2 regions of the Kitasatospora sp. NPDC059462 genome follow, and region 1 is predicted to be linked to the other one. Evidence: riboswitches for the same ligand, from Rfam matches in the RefSeq annotation. Region 1 holds a riboswitch; the other holds the start of a gene.
What was found. A riboswitch is a leader RNA that binds a small molecule or an ion and turns the genes downstream of it on or off. The one in region 1 is predicted to bind cobalamin.
Positions count from the first base shown of each region.

Region 2: another riboswitch for cobalamin. It lies ahead of metE (5-methyltetrahydropteroyltriglutamate--homocysteine S-methyltransferase); the one in region 1 lies ahead of ACFXAM_RS25740 (HoxN/HupN/NixA family nickel/cobalt transporter).

Region 1 is NZ_JBHYUU010000116.1:18,597-26,154, reverse strand. Features, by position in the region: gene ACFXAM_RS25755 (Fpg/Nei family DNA glycosylase) at 1-264, shown strand, start outside; gene ACFXAM_RS25750 (hypothetical protein) at 330-2,354, shown strand; gene ACFXAM_RS25745 (ArsR/SmtB family transcription factor) at 2,371-2,745, opposite strand; cobalamin riboswitch at 2,828-3,021, shown strand; gene ACFXAM_RS25740 (HoxN/HupN/NixA family nickel/cobalt transporter) at 3,053-4,165, shown strand; gene ACFXAM_RS25735 (M24 family metallopeptidase) at 4,246-5,352, shown strand; gene efp (elongation factor P) at 5,418-5,981, shown strand; gene nusB (transcription antitermination factor NusB) at 5,986-6,423, shown strand; gene ACFXAM_RS25720 (thioesterase family protein) at 6,588-7,433, shown strand.
Region 2 is NZ_JBHYUU010000174.1:4,366-11,923, forward strand. Features, by position in the region: gene ACFXAM_RS31170 (PaaX family transcriptional regulator C-terminal domain-containing protein) at 1-631, shown strand, start outside; gene ACFXAM_RS31175 (amidohydrolase) at 631-2,307, shown strand; gene ACFXAM_RS31180 (hypothetical protein) at 2,270-2,788, opposite strand; gene metE (5-methyltetrahydropteroyltriglutamate--homocysteine S-methyltransferase) at 2,999-5,314, opposite strand; cobalamin riboswitch at 5,460-5,696, opposite strand; gene ACFXAM_RS31190 (cytochrome P450) at 5,922-7,163, shown strand; gene ACFXAM_RS31195 (GNAT family N-acetyltransferase) at 7,233-7,558, shown strand, end outside.

The sequences.
Region 1 (7,558 bases):
GAGTGGGACGCCATCTGGGCCGACCTGGTCGCCCTGATGCGCGAGGGCACCGCCGCCGGCCGCATCGACACCGTCCGCCCCGAGCACACCCCCGAGGCGATGAACCGCCCCCCGCGCGTCGACGACCACGGCGGCGAGGTCTACGTCTACCGCCGCGCCGGCCAACCCTGCCTGATCTGCGCCACCGACATCCGCACCGAGGAACACGCCTCCCGCAACCTCTTCTGGTGCCCCACCTGCCAACCACCCCGCCCGACCACCTGACCCACCATCAACTCCGCCCGTAGGCTTGGCCCGGGGCAGCCGGGCCGGTCGGAGGGAGCGCGCGGATGACGGAGGTCCACCGGACGGTCAACACCGTGTCGGGCACGGTCCACGGCACGGTGGTCCAGGCCGGCACGGTCGTCATGGCGGCGGCGCCCGGAATCGTGGTCCCGCGCCAGATCCGCGGCCCGCGCCGGGCGTTCGTCAACCGCGACGGCGAGTTCGCCCGGCTGGAGGCGGTGCTGGGCCGGCTGGACGACGTCCGCCCGGCCGTCGTGGCGCTCAGCGGCCTCGGCGGTGTCGGCAAGACCGAGCTCGTGGCCCAGTTCGCGGCCCGGTCCGCGGTGCATTTCGCGGGTGGCCAGCTCTATGCGGACCTCGCCGTCCACCGGCATCCCGGCGGGGTGGACCTCGGCGAGGTGCTCGGCGGCTTCCTGCGCGGTTTCGGGCTCCCGTCCGTGCCGGACGCACCGGCAGAACGGGCGGCGGCCTTCCGCACCACGACGGCCGCGGGGCGCCGTGTGCTGGTCTTCCTGGACAACGTCGAGCACGCCGCCGAGGTCCGGGCGCTGCTGCCCGCCACCGGGCTCGTGGTGGCCGCCGGGAGGCGGCGGCTGCCCGGCCTCGCCCTGGACGGCGCCGAGGTGGTGCGCCTCGACCCGCTCCCGACCGCGGCCGGGAGCACGCTGGTCCGCGGCTGGCTGGGCCCGGGCCGCGGGACGGACGCGGAGCTGGCACGGCTGGTCGAGCTCTGCGGCGGCCTTCCGTTGGCGCTGAACGCCGTGGGGTACCGGCTGCTGGACCGCGAGGAACTGCGGGTGGACCGGGTGCTGGACGAACTGACGGACAAGGAGCGCAGGTTGTCGTCACTGAGCAATGAGGAGGGCGCCGTGGGGGACGTTCTGGACACCGTTCACCGGCGGTTGCCCGAGCACACCCGTCGGCTCTACTGCCTCCTGGGCGTCAATCCCGGCCCGCTGGTCTCGGCCGAACTGGCGGAGGCCGTGGGGGTGCCGCGGGTCGCGGACGGTCTGGCGGACCTGCGCTCGGCGCACCTGCTGGACGACGTCGCGGACGAGGGGCCGGAGCGCCGCTACCGCGCCCACGACCTGGTCCGGCTGCACGCGGCCGGGGTGGTCCGCGAACTGCCCGGCCGGCTGGACCTGCTGGCCCGGATCGTCGCCTACTACCGCGGCCGTGCGGCGCTCGCCGACCGGGCGATCGGGGACCGTTTGCGGCTCCAGGGCGATGAGGGCGCGGCGGTCGGAGGGGACGGCGCGGTGCTGCCCGGCTTCGGGTCGGCACCGGACGCGCTGGAGTGGCTGCAGAGCGAGCGGGCCAATCTGCTGGGCGCCGTCCGTTCCGCCGCAGAGCAGCGGTGGCACGGCGAGGTGTGGCGGCTCTGCGAGTCGCTCTGGCCGCTCTACCACGGGCGCAAGCACTACGGGGACTGGGTGGAGAGCCACCTGCTCGGCGTCGAGGCGGCCCGGCGGGACGGCCGGCCGGACGCCGAGATCCGGATGCGCAACCAGCTCGGGCGTGCCTACTGCGAGCGCGCCGAGTACCCGCTCGCCGCGGAGCAGTTGGCGGCCGCCGCGGCCCTGTTGCCGGAGGTGGACGAGCCGCGGCTGGCCGGTGTGCTGTGGGAGACGGACGGCCTGCTCTGCCTGGCCGACGGGCGGCCGGAGCGGGCCGTCGAGCTGTTCACCCTGGCCCGGGAGGCCAACGCTGGCGACCCGCACGGGGTGGTGGTGCAGAGCTACAACCTCGCCCAGGCCCTGGTGGCCGCCGGGCGGCCGGAGGAGGCGCTGACCGTGCTGCGGGACGCGACCGAGCTGGCCGAGCAGGAGGGCGACGCCCCGATGCTGATGCGGCTTCCGCTGGTCGAGGCCCGGGCCGAGCGAGCGCTGCACCGGCCCGCGGCGGCGGCCGCCGCGGCGGAGCGGAGCGCCGGGCGGGCCCGCGAGCTGGGCCAGCCGGCGAAGGAGGGGACGGCGCGGGCGCTGCTCGTCGAACTGGCGGAGGAGCTGGGCGACGAGGCCCTGGCCGACCGCAACCGTGCCCGGCTGGGGGAGCTGCGGGGGCGCTGAGCGAGCCGCCCGGCGGTCAGCCGGCTGCTATGGCGGGGGTGTCGCCGGCGCATTGGTCGAGGAGGGGGCGCAGGGTGGCGTCCACGAGCCGGTAGCGCACGACGCGGCCCTCCTTCTCGCCGGCCACCACGCCGGCGGTGCGCAGGAGGCGCAGGGCCTGGGAGACGGCGGGGTCGCGCATGCCGGTGGCGACGGCGAGGTCGGTGACGGCGAGGGGGCCGGTGCGGTGCAGGGCGAGCAGGAGGGCGAGCCTGCCGGGGTCGGCGAGCAGGGCGAAGCGGTCGGCCCAGGAGCGGACGTGGGCGGTGTCGCCGATCGCGGCGATGGCCTCGCAGACCCGGTGGCCGTCGATGGTGCGGTGGCCCGCGCGGTCGGCCGGTACGAGATGCATACGGCCCATTCTGGCAGGCGGGAGGTTGTGATCCTGAACACCTGCGTAGGTGCGCAGCCTTGCATGGGTCGCCCCGGGCCCCTACGGTGTTCCCCGCCGTGGTGCTCGGGAAGACCGGTGACGGACCCTCAGGGGTCCCAGTCCGGAGCGGCCCTCGCCACTGTGATCGGGGGAGAGTGTCCGTACCCACGACGCCACTGGGCGCCTCGCGCGCTTGGGAAGGCGGGTACGGGAGCCCCGTAAGCCAGGAGACCGGCCGCGGCATCTCACGAAGTCATTCCACGAGGTGCTGGAGCGTGATCCGCAGATGACCCTGCCCGAAACCGCCGCCGCCGCGGCGTCGCCCGCCGCCCTGCCCGCCTTCCGCTGGCGCCGGGAGGACACCCTGCGCACCGCCGGGCTGCTGGGCGTGATCCTCGCCATGCACGTGGTGGCGTTCGGCACGTTGATCTTCCTGGTGGCGCCGGAGAAGTACGAGGTGGGCACCCAGGTCTTCGGGGTGGGCCTGGGCATCACCGCCTACACCCTCGGCATGCGCCACGCCTTCGACGCCGACCACATCGCGGTGATCGACAACACCACCCGCAAGCTGATGGCGGACGGCAAGCGCCCGGTCTCGGTGGGCTTCTGGTTCGCGCTCGGGCACTCCTCGATGGTGGTGCTGATGGCCGCCCTGGTGGCGGGCGGCGCGCAGCTGGCCAACACGCTGATGGACGACGAGTCGTCCACCCACCAGTGGCTGGGCATGGTCGGCACCTCGGCCTCCGGCGTCTTCCTGTACCTGATCGGCGCGCTGAACCTGGCGGCGCTGTTCGGCATCCTCAGGGTGTTCCGCTCGATGCGCGCCGGCCGGTTCGACGAGGCCGAGCTGGAGGCGCACCTGAACGCGCGCGGCCTGATGGCCCGGGTGCTGAACCGGGCGACCCGCTCGATCACCCGGCCCGGGCAGATGTTCCCGGTCGGCATGGTGCTGGGCCTGGGCTTCGACACCGCGACCGAGGTCACCCTGATGGTGATGGCCGGCTCGGGCGCGGCCTCCGGCCTGCCGTGGTACGCGATCGTCTGCCTGCCGCTGCTGTTCGCGGCCGGGATGAGCCTGTTCGACACGCTGGACGGCACTTTCATGAACTTCGCCTACCAGTGGGCGTTCTCCAACCCGGTGCGGAAGGTGTACTACAACCTGACGATCACCGGGCTGTCCATCGCGGTGGCCTTCGTCATCGGCACCATCGAGCTGGTCGGCGTGCTGCACGAGAAGCTGGACCTCACCGACCCGGTGAGCGGCTGGATCGCGGACATCTCGCTGGACAACGTCGGCTACGCGATCGTCGCCCTGTTCGTGGTGGTCTGGGCCGCCGCCATCGCCTACTGGCGGCTGGCCGGGGTGGAGCGGAAGTGGAGCCCGAAGGCCGCGGAGTAGCGGCCCGGGCGGGCGGCCGGGGCTGCCCGGGTGGGGGCGTTCGGCGGGCGGATCGGGGGCCGGGTTCGTAGGCTCGACGCATGGCTGATGCGTACGCGGGCCGCCGGGAGCGGTTGCGGGAGCACTGCGGTGCCTCCGGGGCCGACGCGGCGCTGATCACCCGGGCGGCGAACGTGCGGTACCTGACCGGCTGCCCGCCGTGCGGGGCGAGCCTGCTGCTGACCCGGGACCGGGTGCTGCTCGCGCTGCCGGACGACCTGCCGCCGGACGACACCGGCGAGCACCTGATCGCCCCCGACGTCACCCGGCTGCCGGTGGCCGCCGGTTCCGACACCGCGCTGGCCGCGGCGGCCGCCGCGGCGCGGCTGGGGGCGGCCGGGCTGGCGGTGGAGGAGCACGACCTGACGGTCGCCCGGCACCGGGCGGTGGCCGGGCTGGCCGAGGGGGTGCGGCTGGCGGACGTCGGCCAGGCGGTCGAGCGGCTGCGGGTGGTCAAGGACGAGCACGAGATCGCCGACCTGCGGATCGCCGCCGAGATCGCCGACCAGGCGCTCGGCGAGCTGCTGGAGTCGATCCTGGTCGGGCGCACCGAACGGCACCTGGCGATGGAGCTGGAGCGCCGGATGATCGACCACGGCGCCGACCGGGCGGCCTTCCCGGTCTCGGTCGGCACCGGCAGCCACTCCGGCCAGCCGGCGCACCAGCCCACCGACCGGCGGGTGGAGGAGGGCGACTTCCTGACCGTGGTGCTCGGCGCGCAGTACCGCGGCTACGGGGTGTCCACCGCCCGCACCTTCGTGATCGGAGCGGCCCCCGCGCCCTGGCAGGTCGAGCTGCACCGGCTGGTGTTCCGCGCCCAGCGGGCCGGGCGGGAGGCGCTCGGGCCGGGGGTCGAGCTGTGCGTACCCGACCGGGCTGCGCGGGAGATCCTGGGGGCGGCCGGGCACACCGAGGGCTCCGTGCACCCGATCGGCCACGGCATCGGCCTGGAGATCCGGGAGGCCCCGCGCCTCGGCCCCACGGACATGGGTAAACTGGACAGCCGCGTACCGGTCACCGTCGGCCCGGGGGTCCACCTCCCGGGGCGGGGCGGGGTCCGGATCGAGGACACGCTCGTGGTGCGCCCCCTGGACGAGGGCGGGCCCGAGCTGCTCACCATCACCACCAAGGAGCTCCTCGCCCTGTGACGCAGGTGTGCCACAGGACGCGTCCCTTGGTTCCTTGACAGCTATATCCAGGAGTAAGTGCGCCCGTGGCTTCCACGAACGATCTCAAGAACGGCATGGTCCTCAAGCTGGAGGGCGGCAAGCTCTGGTCCGTCGTCGAGTTCCAGCACGTCAAGCCCGGCAAGGGCCCGGCCTTCGTGCGTACCAAGCTCAAGGAGGTCCTGACGGGCAAGGTCGTCGACAAGACCTTCAACGCGGGCACCAAGGTCGAGACCGCCAACGTCGACAAGCGCACCATGCAGTTCTCGTACAAGGACGGCGAGAACTTCGTGTTCATGGACATGGACACCTACGACCAGCTGGCCATCGAGCCGGTCGTCGTCGGCGACGCCGCCAAGTACCTGCTGGAGGGCTTCGACGCGCTCGTCGCCGTCAACGAGGGTTCGGTGCTCTACATCGAGCTCCCGGCCGCCGTCGAGCTGGTCATCGCCGAGACCGAGCCGGGCGTCCAGGGCGACCGCTCCACCGGTGGCACCAAGCCGGCGACGCTGGAGACCGGCGCCGAGATCCAGGTGCCGCTGTTCATCACCACCGGCGAGAAGGTCAAGGTCGACACCCGCGACGGCAGCTACCTCGGCCGGGTGAAGTAAGTCCGTGTCGTCCGCACGCACCAAGGCCCGCACGCGAGCCTTCCAGATCCTGTTCGAGGCCGACCACCGCGGGGTCGACCCGCTGACGGTCCTCGCCGACTGGGTGGCCCGGGCCCGGGAGCCCAAGCCTGACGAGGGCACCCCGCAGGTCGGCGAGTACACCATGGAGCTGGTCGAGGGTTACGTCCAGCACGCCCGCCGGATCGACGAGCTGATCTCGCAGTACGCGGTCGGCTGGACGCTCGACCGGATGCCGATCGCGGACCGCAACGTCCTGCGGCTCGGCGCGTACGAGCTGATCTGGGAGGACCGCGTCCCCGACGCGGTCGTCCTGGACGAGGCCGTGGAGATCGCCAAGGAGTACTCCACCGACGACTCCCCGGCGTTCGTCAACGGCCTGCTGGCCCGCTTCCTGGAGCTGAAGCCCGGCATCCGCCGCTGACCCCTGCGCACGGCGTGCACCACGGCCGCCGGACCGGAAACGGTCCGGCGGCCGTCGTGCGTGTTCACCCGGTCGGCGTATGGTGGCCTCTACTCGCCAGTAACCCGGCGCGCCGGCGGCCCCGTGCCCGCCGGCGACCCCGCAGCGAAGGGCAGGCCACCTCCATGACCACGGCGATCCGCAGCGAGTTCGACCAGGGCATCGCGCTCTCCCCGCACCCGGACGAGCCCGGCCGCTACGACGGTGAACTCGGCGCCGGCTGGCAGATCGGCGGCGGCGTCAACGGCGGACTGCTGCTGGCCGTGGCCGGCCATGCGCTCACGCTCGCGCACACCGCCCGCCCGGAGAGCGCCGGCCACGCCGACCCGGTCTCGATCAGCGGCTACTACCTCTCCGCCGCCACCCCCGGCCCGGCCACCGTGCGCACGGAGGTGATCCGCACCGGCCGCTCGCTGTCCACCGGCACCGCCGCGCTCAGCCAGGACGGCGTGGAGCGGCTGCGGGTGGTCGCCACCCACGGCGACCTCGCCGCCCAGGACGGCGAGGTGCGCACCACCGCCGTGCCGCCGCAGCTGCCGCCGCCGGACCGGTGCATCGGCGTCGAGCACGCGCCCAAGGAACTCCTCACCCAGGCCGCCCTGCTGGAGCGCTTCGACCTGCGGCTCGACCCGGCCACCGTCGGCTGGGCGCTCGGGCAGCCCTCGGGTGCCGGACGGATCCAGGGCTGGTTCCGGCTCGCCGACGGCCGCGCCCCCGACCCGCTGCTGCTCCTGCTGGCCGCCGACGCGCTGCCGCCGGTCACCTTCGACCTCGGGATGCCCGGCTGGGCGCCGACCGTCGAGCTGACCGTGCACCTGCGGGCCAGGCCCGCGGCCGGCTGGCTGCGCCTGGTCCACGCCACCCGGAACCTGGCCGGCGGGTACTTCGAGGAGGACGCCGAGGTGTGGGACGAGTCCGGCCGGCTGGTCGCCCAGTCCCGCCAGCTGGCGAAGGCCCCGCGTCCGGCGTGAGCGGGCGTGCACGGCGAGTGACGGGTGCGCCGCGCACGGGGCGGGCGCGCGGGGCGTGAGCGGCGGCCCGCACAACCGTGCGTGACTCCAAACATCCGATTCACCCTCGGTTACAGTCCTGTGAC
Region 2 (7,558 bases), on a different contig from region 1:
CGCGATGGACCCGGTGTTCGAGGAGGGCGACCGGCGGATCTTCCACAGCCTGGAGCCCGCCGCGCTCGCCGACGGCTGGGTGGTGGCGGTCTTCTCGGTCCCGGAGTCCGAGCGCGCCCACCGCCACACCCTGCGCTCCCGGCTCAGCTGGCTCGGCTTCGGCAACGCCGCCCCCGGCGTCTGGCTGGCCCCCGCCCGGCTGCTGCCGGACGCACGTCGGCTGCTGGCCAGGCTCGGCCTGGACGGCTATGTGCACCTGTTCCTGTCCGCCGAGTACGCCGGCTTCACCGACCTGCGCACGGCCGTCGCCGCCTGGTGGGACTTCCCCGCCATCGAGGCCCAGTACGCGGCCTTCACCGACGCCTGGCAGCCGGCCGCCACCGCCCTGCGCACGCGCCGGGCCGGCCCCGACCCGGCCGGGGCGTTCCGCGCGTACGTCCCGATGCTCGACCAGTGGCGCCGGCTGCCCTACCTCGACCCGGGCCTGCCCGAGCCGCTGCTGCCCGCCGACTGGAACGCCGTCGCGGCCCGGGCCGTCTTCACCGAACTGCACGGCCTGCTCTCCGGGCCCGCTCTGGAGTACGTGGAGAAGGTCACCGGCAGGACCGCCGCCCACCCCGGGGAGCCGTGATGATCCGTCCGCCCGCCGACCTGCTGGTGCGCGCCGGCGCCGTGCACACCCTCGTCCCCGGCGAGGCCCCGCGGCGCGCGGTCGCCGTCACCGGCGGCCGGATCACCGCGCTCTCCCCCGACCCGCACGGTCTGGACGCGCTCGCCGGTCCGGCCACCGAGTTCGTCGACGCGCCGCACGGCACCGTGCTGCCCGCCTTCGACGACACCCACACCCATCTGGTCCTGGCCGGCCACAGCGTGTCCGGCGTCCCCGTCCACCGGGCCGCCGACCTCGCCGGATTCCTCGCCCTGATCCGCGAGCGCGCCGCCCGCACCCCGGCCGGCGGATGGATCCGCACCACCGTGAACTGGCAGGAGGTGAACCTCGCCGAGCAGCGGCTGCCCACCACCGGGGAGCTGGACGGCGCCACCGCCGACCACCCGGTGCTGGTGCGCCGCGGCGCCTACAACATGGTGCTCAACTCCGCGGCGCTGCGGCTGGCCGGCATCACCGCCGCCACCCCCGACCCGCCCGGCGGCGTGATCGAGCGCGACGCGGCCGGCCGGCTCACCGGGCGGCTGATCGACAAGGCGACCCAGCTCGCCGAACGCGTCCTGCCCCGGCCCGGGCTCGACGAGCGGATCGACGGCCTGCGCGCCGCCTCCGCCGACTACGCCGCCACCGGGATCGGCACCGTCCGCGACTGCCTGGTCCCGGTAGAGGACCTCGACGTGCTGCGCGCCGCCCGCGACCGCGGCGCGCTCGCCGTCCGGGTCCGGGCCCTGGTCTCCGGCTTCGCCGTCCGCACCCCGGCGGAGGTGGACGGGCTGCTGGACCGGGTCGTGGCCTGGCGCGCCGCCGGCCACGAGGACGACCGGTTCTCCGTCTGGGGGGTGAAGTTCGGCATCGACGGCGGCTTCGAGGCGGGCGCGCTGGAGGAGCCGTACCAGGGGCGGCCGTGCTACCACGGGCGGCTGCTCTGGGAGCCCGGGGAGCTGACGGAGGCCGTCGACCGGGTGGCCGGGCGCGGCCTGCGGGTCGGGGTGCACGCCTGGGGCGACCGCGGGCTGCGCGTCCTGCTCGACGTCTACGAGGAGGTGCTCGCGCGCCGCCCCGGCCTGCCCGCCGGCACTCTGGTCGTCGAGCACGCCGGCCTCGCCCGGCCCGACCAGCGCGCCCGGGCCGTTGCCCTCGGCGTCCCGGTGACCGTCCAGCACCCGCTGCTGCACGACGGCGCGCGCACCCAGCAGCGGGCCTGGGGCGCCGAGCGCACCGGTGCGCTGTTCCCGCTGCGCGAGTGGCTCGACGAGGGCGCGCAGCTCTCCGCCGGTTCGGACTTCCCGGTCGGCCCGTACGGCGCGATGCTCTCGGTGTGGGGCATGACCACCCGGGCCACCGTGGCCGGGGTGATCGGCGCCGAGCACGCCATCGGGCGCGCCGAGGCGATCGCCCTGCACACCGTCAACGCCGCCCGGCTGACCGGCGAGAGCGACATCCGCGGCACCCTGCGCCCGGGCGCGCTCGCCGATCTGACGCTGTGGCCCGCCGATCCGCTGAGCTGCCCGGTCGAGGAGCTGCGCGACCTGCTGCCCGAGCGCACCGTGATCGGCGGGCGGACGGTGCACCGGCGCCGAGCCGCCGGGCCGGACCGGCGGCTCAGGCCGGACGCACCTCCTGGAGCAGTCCCCAGGTGAAGTCCGCGGTGCAGGCACACGGCCGGCCGTCGGTGTCCGGCGCGGTGAAGTCCAGCCGGAACCTGGTGGGCGCGCTGCCCTCGCGCGCAACGGCGGGCGGGAACGCGGCGCCCAGGTCGGCCACCACACAGCTCCACGGCGTCAGATCGGCGAGCGTGCGCAGCACCGGCGGCCGGCTGCCCGGCGCCCGCACCAGCCAGGCGTTCAGTTCCGCCCCGCCCGGCGCGAGGAGCACCTCGAAGCGCAGGTCGGGCCAGAGCGGCAGCGCCCACTGCCGTGCGGTGCAGACGAGGTCCCCGACGCGCCGCGGCAGCACCGCCTCCGGCGCGCCGAGCACGGCCGTCCAGCGCCGCCCGCCGGACGGGGACCCCGGCGCGCGCACCATCGCCTGCCACCGCTTGTTCGCCTCGCGCATGCCCGCGCGCGTCGCCCCCAGCCGGCGCAGCGCCTCCTCGACCGGCTCCGGCCGGAAGTCCGCCATCCGGCGCAGCAGCACCAGCTGGAACTCCGTCACCCCGAACCCGTGGACCGCCACCCCGGCAGGCTACCCGCCCGCGGCGCCGCGCGGCCCGCGCGCCACCGGCGGCGCGGCCGGAAGCGCCCGTCGTGGCGCCGCCACGAGAGCCCCGGGCCCTTGCCGACCCCCGGAAGGGCGGGCGCGCACCGCGGGGTGTGCGCGCCCGCGGCCGCGTCAGCCCGTGAGTTCCCCGCGCAGGCGGCGGGCGGCGGTGACCAGGTTCTCCAGGGAGGCGCGGGTCTCCGGCCAGCCGCGGGTCTTCAGGCCGCAGTCGGGGTTGACCCAGAGCCGCTCGGCGGGGATCGCGGCCAGGCCGGTGCGCAGCAGCCGCTCGGCCTCGTCGGCGCTCGGTACGCGCGAGGAGTGGATGTCCCACACGCCGGGGCCGACCTCGCGCGGGTACCCGGCGGCGGCGAGTTCGCCGGCGACCCGCATGTGGGAGCGGGTGGCCTCCAGGGAGATGACGTCCGCGTCGAGGTCGTCGATGGCCGTCATGATCGCGCCGAACTCGGCGTAGCACATGTGGGTGTGGATCTGGGTGTCGGCGCGGACGCCGGAGGTGGCGAGGCGGAACGCCTCCGTCGCCCAGTCCAGGTAGGCCGGTCGGCCGTCGGCGCGCAGCGGCAGGGTCTCACGCAGGGCGGGTTCGTCGACCTGGACGACGGCGGCGCCGGCGGCCTCCAGGTCGGCGACCTCGTCGCGCAGGGCCAGGGCGACCTGGCGGGCGGTGTCGGCGAGCGGCTGGTCGTCGCGGACGAAGGACCACGCGAGCATGGTGACCGGGCCGGTGAGCATGCCCTTGACCGGGCGGTCGGTGAGGCCCTGGGCGTAGCGGAACCAGTCGACCGTCATCGGGCCCGGGCGGGAGACGTCCCCGGCAAGGACCGGCGGGCGGACGTAGCGGGTGCCGTAGGACTGCACCCAGCCGTGCCGGGTGGCGAGGAAGCCGGTGAGCTGTTCGGCGAAGTACTGGACCATGTCGTTGCGTTCGGGCTCGCCGTGCACCAGGACGTCCAGCCCGGCCTTCTCCTGGAAGGCGATCACCTCGCGGACCTCGGCCTCCATCCGCGCCCGGTAGGCGGCGGCGTCGGTCCGCCCGGCGGTGAGGTCGGCGCGGGCGGCCCGCAGTTCGGCGGTCTGCGGGAAGGAGCCGATCGTGGTGGTGGGCAGCAGCGGAAGGCCGAGCCGGGCGCGCTGGGCCCCGGCGCGCCCGGGGTGGGCCGGGGTGCGGCGGGCGTCCTCGGCGGTGACGGCGGCGGTGCGGGCGCGCACGGCGGGGTCGCGGGTGATCGGGGAGGCGGCCCGGGAGGCCAGGTGGGCGCGGTTGGCGGCGAGTTCGGCGGCGATCGCGCCGGTGCCCTCGCGCAGGCCGCGCGCGAGCAGCGCGGTCTCCTCGGCCTTCTGCCGGGCGAAGGCGAGCCAGCGGGCGAGCTGCGGGTCGAGGTCCCGCTCGGCGGTGGCGTCGACCGGCACGTGCAGCAGGGAGCAGGACGGCGCCACGTCCACGTGGCCGGCCAGGCCGAGCAGGGTGGCCAGGGTGGCGAGCGAGGCCTCCAGGTCGTTGATCCAGATGTTGCGGCCGTCGACGACGCCCGCGACCAGGCGCTTGCCGGGCAGTCCGCCGGCGGCGGCGAGGTCGTCCAGATTGGCGGCGGCCGGCCCGGTGAAGTCCAGTGCCAGCCCCTCCACGGGCGCCGCGGCCAGCACCGGAAGCGCCTCGCCGAGGCGGTCGAAGTAGCTCGCGACCAGCAGCTTCGGCCGGTCGGTGCGGGCGCCGAGCTCGCGGTAGGCGCGGGCGACGGCGTTCAGTTCGGCCGGGGTGCGGTCCTGGACGAGCGCGGGCTCGTCCAGCTGCACCCAGTCCGCGCCGGCCGCGTGCAGGTCGGCGAGGAGTTCGGCGTAGACGGGCAGCAGCCGGTCCAGCAGGGTGAGCGGCCGGAAGTCCTCCGCGACGCCGGGGGCGGGCTCGGCCAGCAGCAGGTAGGTGACCGGGCCCACCAGCACCGGGCGGGCCTCGTGGCCGGCGGCGAGCGCCTCGGCGAGTTCGCCGACCGCCTTGCCGGAGTTGGCGGTGAAGGCGGTGTCCGGCCCCAGTTCGGGGACGAGGTAGTGGTAGTTGGTGTCGAACCACTTGGTCATCTCCAGCGGCGCGGCGTCCTGGGTGCCGCGCGCCATGGCGAAGTAGCCGTCGAGCGGGTCGGCGTCGACGGCGGCCCGGTGGCGGGCGGGGACGGCGCCGACGGCGACGGTGGTGTCGAGCACGTGGTCGTAGAGCGAGAAGTCGCCGGTGGGGAGTTCGCGCACGCCCGCCCCGGCGAGCTGCGTCCAGTTCTCCCGGCGCAGTCGGGCGGCGGTGGCGTGCAGGGCGTCGGCGGTGACGGTGCCCTTCCAGTAGCCCTCGACCGCCTTCTTGAGCTCCCGGTTCCGGCCCTGCCGGGGGTAGCCGTGGACGGTGGCCAGGGTGGCCGCGGCTGCGGACTTCGCTGTCAAGGGACTCTCCTTCGCGAGTCTTGATCCTCGGTGCCCGGTGACGGGACGAGGGCGCGAAGGGATGACGTACCGGACGGAGGCGCCTACGCGGCTCCGTGTGCACGCCGACCCGCCCACGAGGTCACCGGGATGGCCGCGCGCGATCGGTCGCGCGCGGACAGCGGGCAGGTCTTCGGACTCGCGGGCACGCCCGCCCCCGAAAGGGCGGACACCTACTGGCCGTCGCTTCCCGGGCCGCTCGGGCCCAGTGCGTATGACGGCGGTCGTTCCCGCTCACCGCTGCGGGGCAGTCCCGGACTGGCCAGTCGAAAGGCGTCACCGGGTTCCCTCTTACGACGCGCCTGCCTGGCGGGCAGGGCGAACCAGCTGCACGGTCAGCGTAGACGCAGGACGGCGGCCCCGTCACGGAATTCCGTGACGCCCCCCGTACCGCGTCCGGGGCGTCCGGAGCCGGCCGGGACGGGCGAACGCGTGGTGCCCGGCCCTCGGGGGCGGCGCCCCCGGGCGCGCGGCACGGTGACAAGCGCCCTTCCGCCGCCGCCCGGTCGGTCGTACGGTCACCATCGGCCGACCGTTTCCGACCGCCGCTCCCCTTCCAGGAGGGCCCATGGAACCCCGCTGCCCCTACACCCACGTCCTCGACACCCGCGGCACCGCCCTGCACGCCGAGGCCGCCCATCTGCGCTCCCACGGCCCAGCCGTCCGGGTCGAGCTCCCCGGCCGCGTCCAGGCCTGGTCGGTGACCCGGGCCGACGTCGCCCGGAAGCTGCTCACCGACCCCCGGCTCGCCAAGAACGCCCGCCACCACTGGCCCGACTGGATCGACGGCCGGGTCGGCCCCGACTGGCCGCTGGCCAGCTGGGTCGCGGTGGAGTCGATGTTCACCAGCGACGGTGCGGACCACCTCCGGCTGCGCACCCTCACCGCGCCCTCGTTCGGCCCGCGCCGGGTGGAGGCGCTGCGGCCCCGGGTGCGGGCGATCGCCGCCGCCCTGGTCGACGCGCTGCGCGGCGCCGCGCCCGGCGCGACCGTCGACCTGCACACCGGCCTCTCCTACCCGTTGCCGACCACGCTGATCTGCGACCTGTTCGGCGTCCCCGAGGAGCAGCGGGCGGAGGTGCGCCGGGTGGTGGACGGCGTCCTGGCGACCGACGCCACCCCCGAGCACGCCAAGGGCGTCCTCGACGACCTGTTCGCCGCCATGGCCCGCCTCGCCGCCACCAAGCGGGCGGCGCCGGGCGACGACATGACCAGCGAGCTGATCGCCACCCGTGACGCCCACGGGTCCCGGCTCAGCGAGTCGGAGCTGGTCTCCACCCTGATCCTGATGATCGGCGCCGGGTCGGAGACCGCCGTCAACCTCATCGACCACACGGTGGCGCTGCTGCTCTCGCACCCCGGGCAGCTGGCGCTGATCCGCTCCGGCGCGGCGACCTGGCGCGACGCCATCGAGGAGTCGCTGCGCCTGGAGGCGCCGGTGATGCACCTGCCGATGTACTTCGCCGCCGCGGACATCGACCTCGGCGAGGGCGTGCTGATCCGGGCCGGCGAGCCGGTCCTGTTCGCCTTCGGCGCGGCCGGGCGGGATCCGGCCCTGCACCCCGACCGGCCGGAGGAGTTCGACCTCACCCGGTCCGACAAGACCCATCTGGCCTTCGGCCACGGCCGGCACTACTGCTTGGGCGCGGTGCTCGGCACGATGGAGGCCGAGGAGGCGCTGAGCGCCCTGTTCGGCGCCTTCCCCGACGTCGAACTCGCGCTGCCGCCGGAGGGGCTGCTCCCGCAGGAGTCGTTCATCGTGAACGCCCTGCGGTCCCTGCCGGTCCGGCTCAGCCCGGCCGCCGGCTAGGCCCCGTCCCGTCCCCCGCCTGCGGCGGCCGGTGGGGCGGTTGTCGGTGGGGCCGTCTACCGTACGCCCATGGACGATCACGTCACCGCCGTACGCCTGGAGCCCTGGTCCGAGGCGGACGCCGCGCTGCTGTCCGCCCTCAACGCGCCGGAGTTGATGGCGCACCTCGGCGGCCCGGAGAGCGGGGGGCAGGTGGCCCGCCGTCACCGTCGCTACGTCGACCTCAGTGCCCGGCCCGCCGCCGCGGGGCGGATGTTCCGGATCGTGCTGCCGGACGGCGCGGCGGCGGGCAGCATCGGGTTCTGGGAGCGCACGTGGGAGGGCGGGCCGGTGTACGAGACCGGCTGGACGGTGCTGCCGGCCTTCCAGGGCCGGGGCGTGGCGAAGGCCGCCAC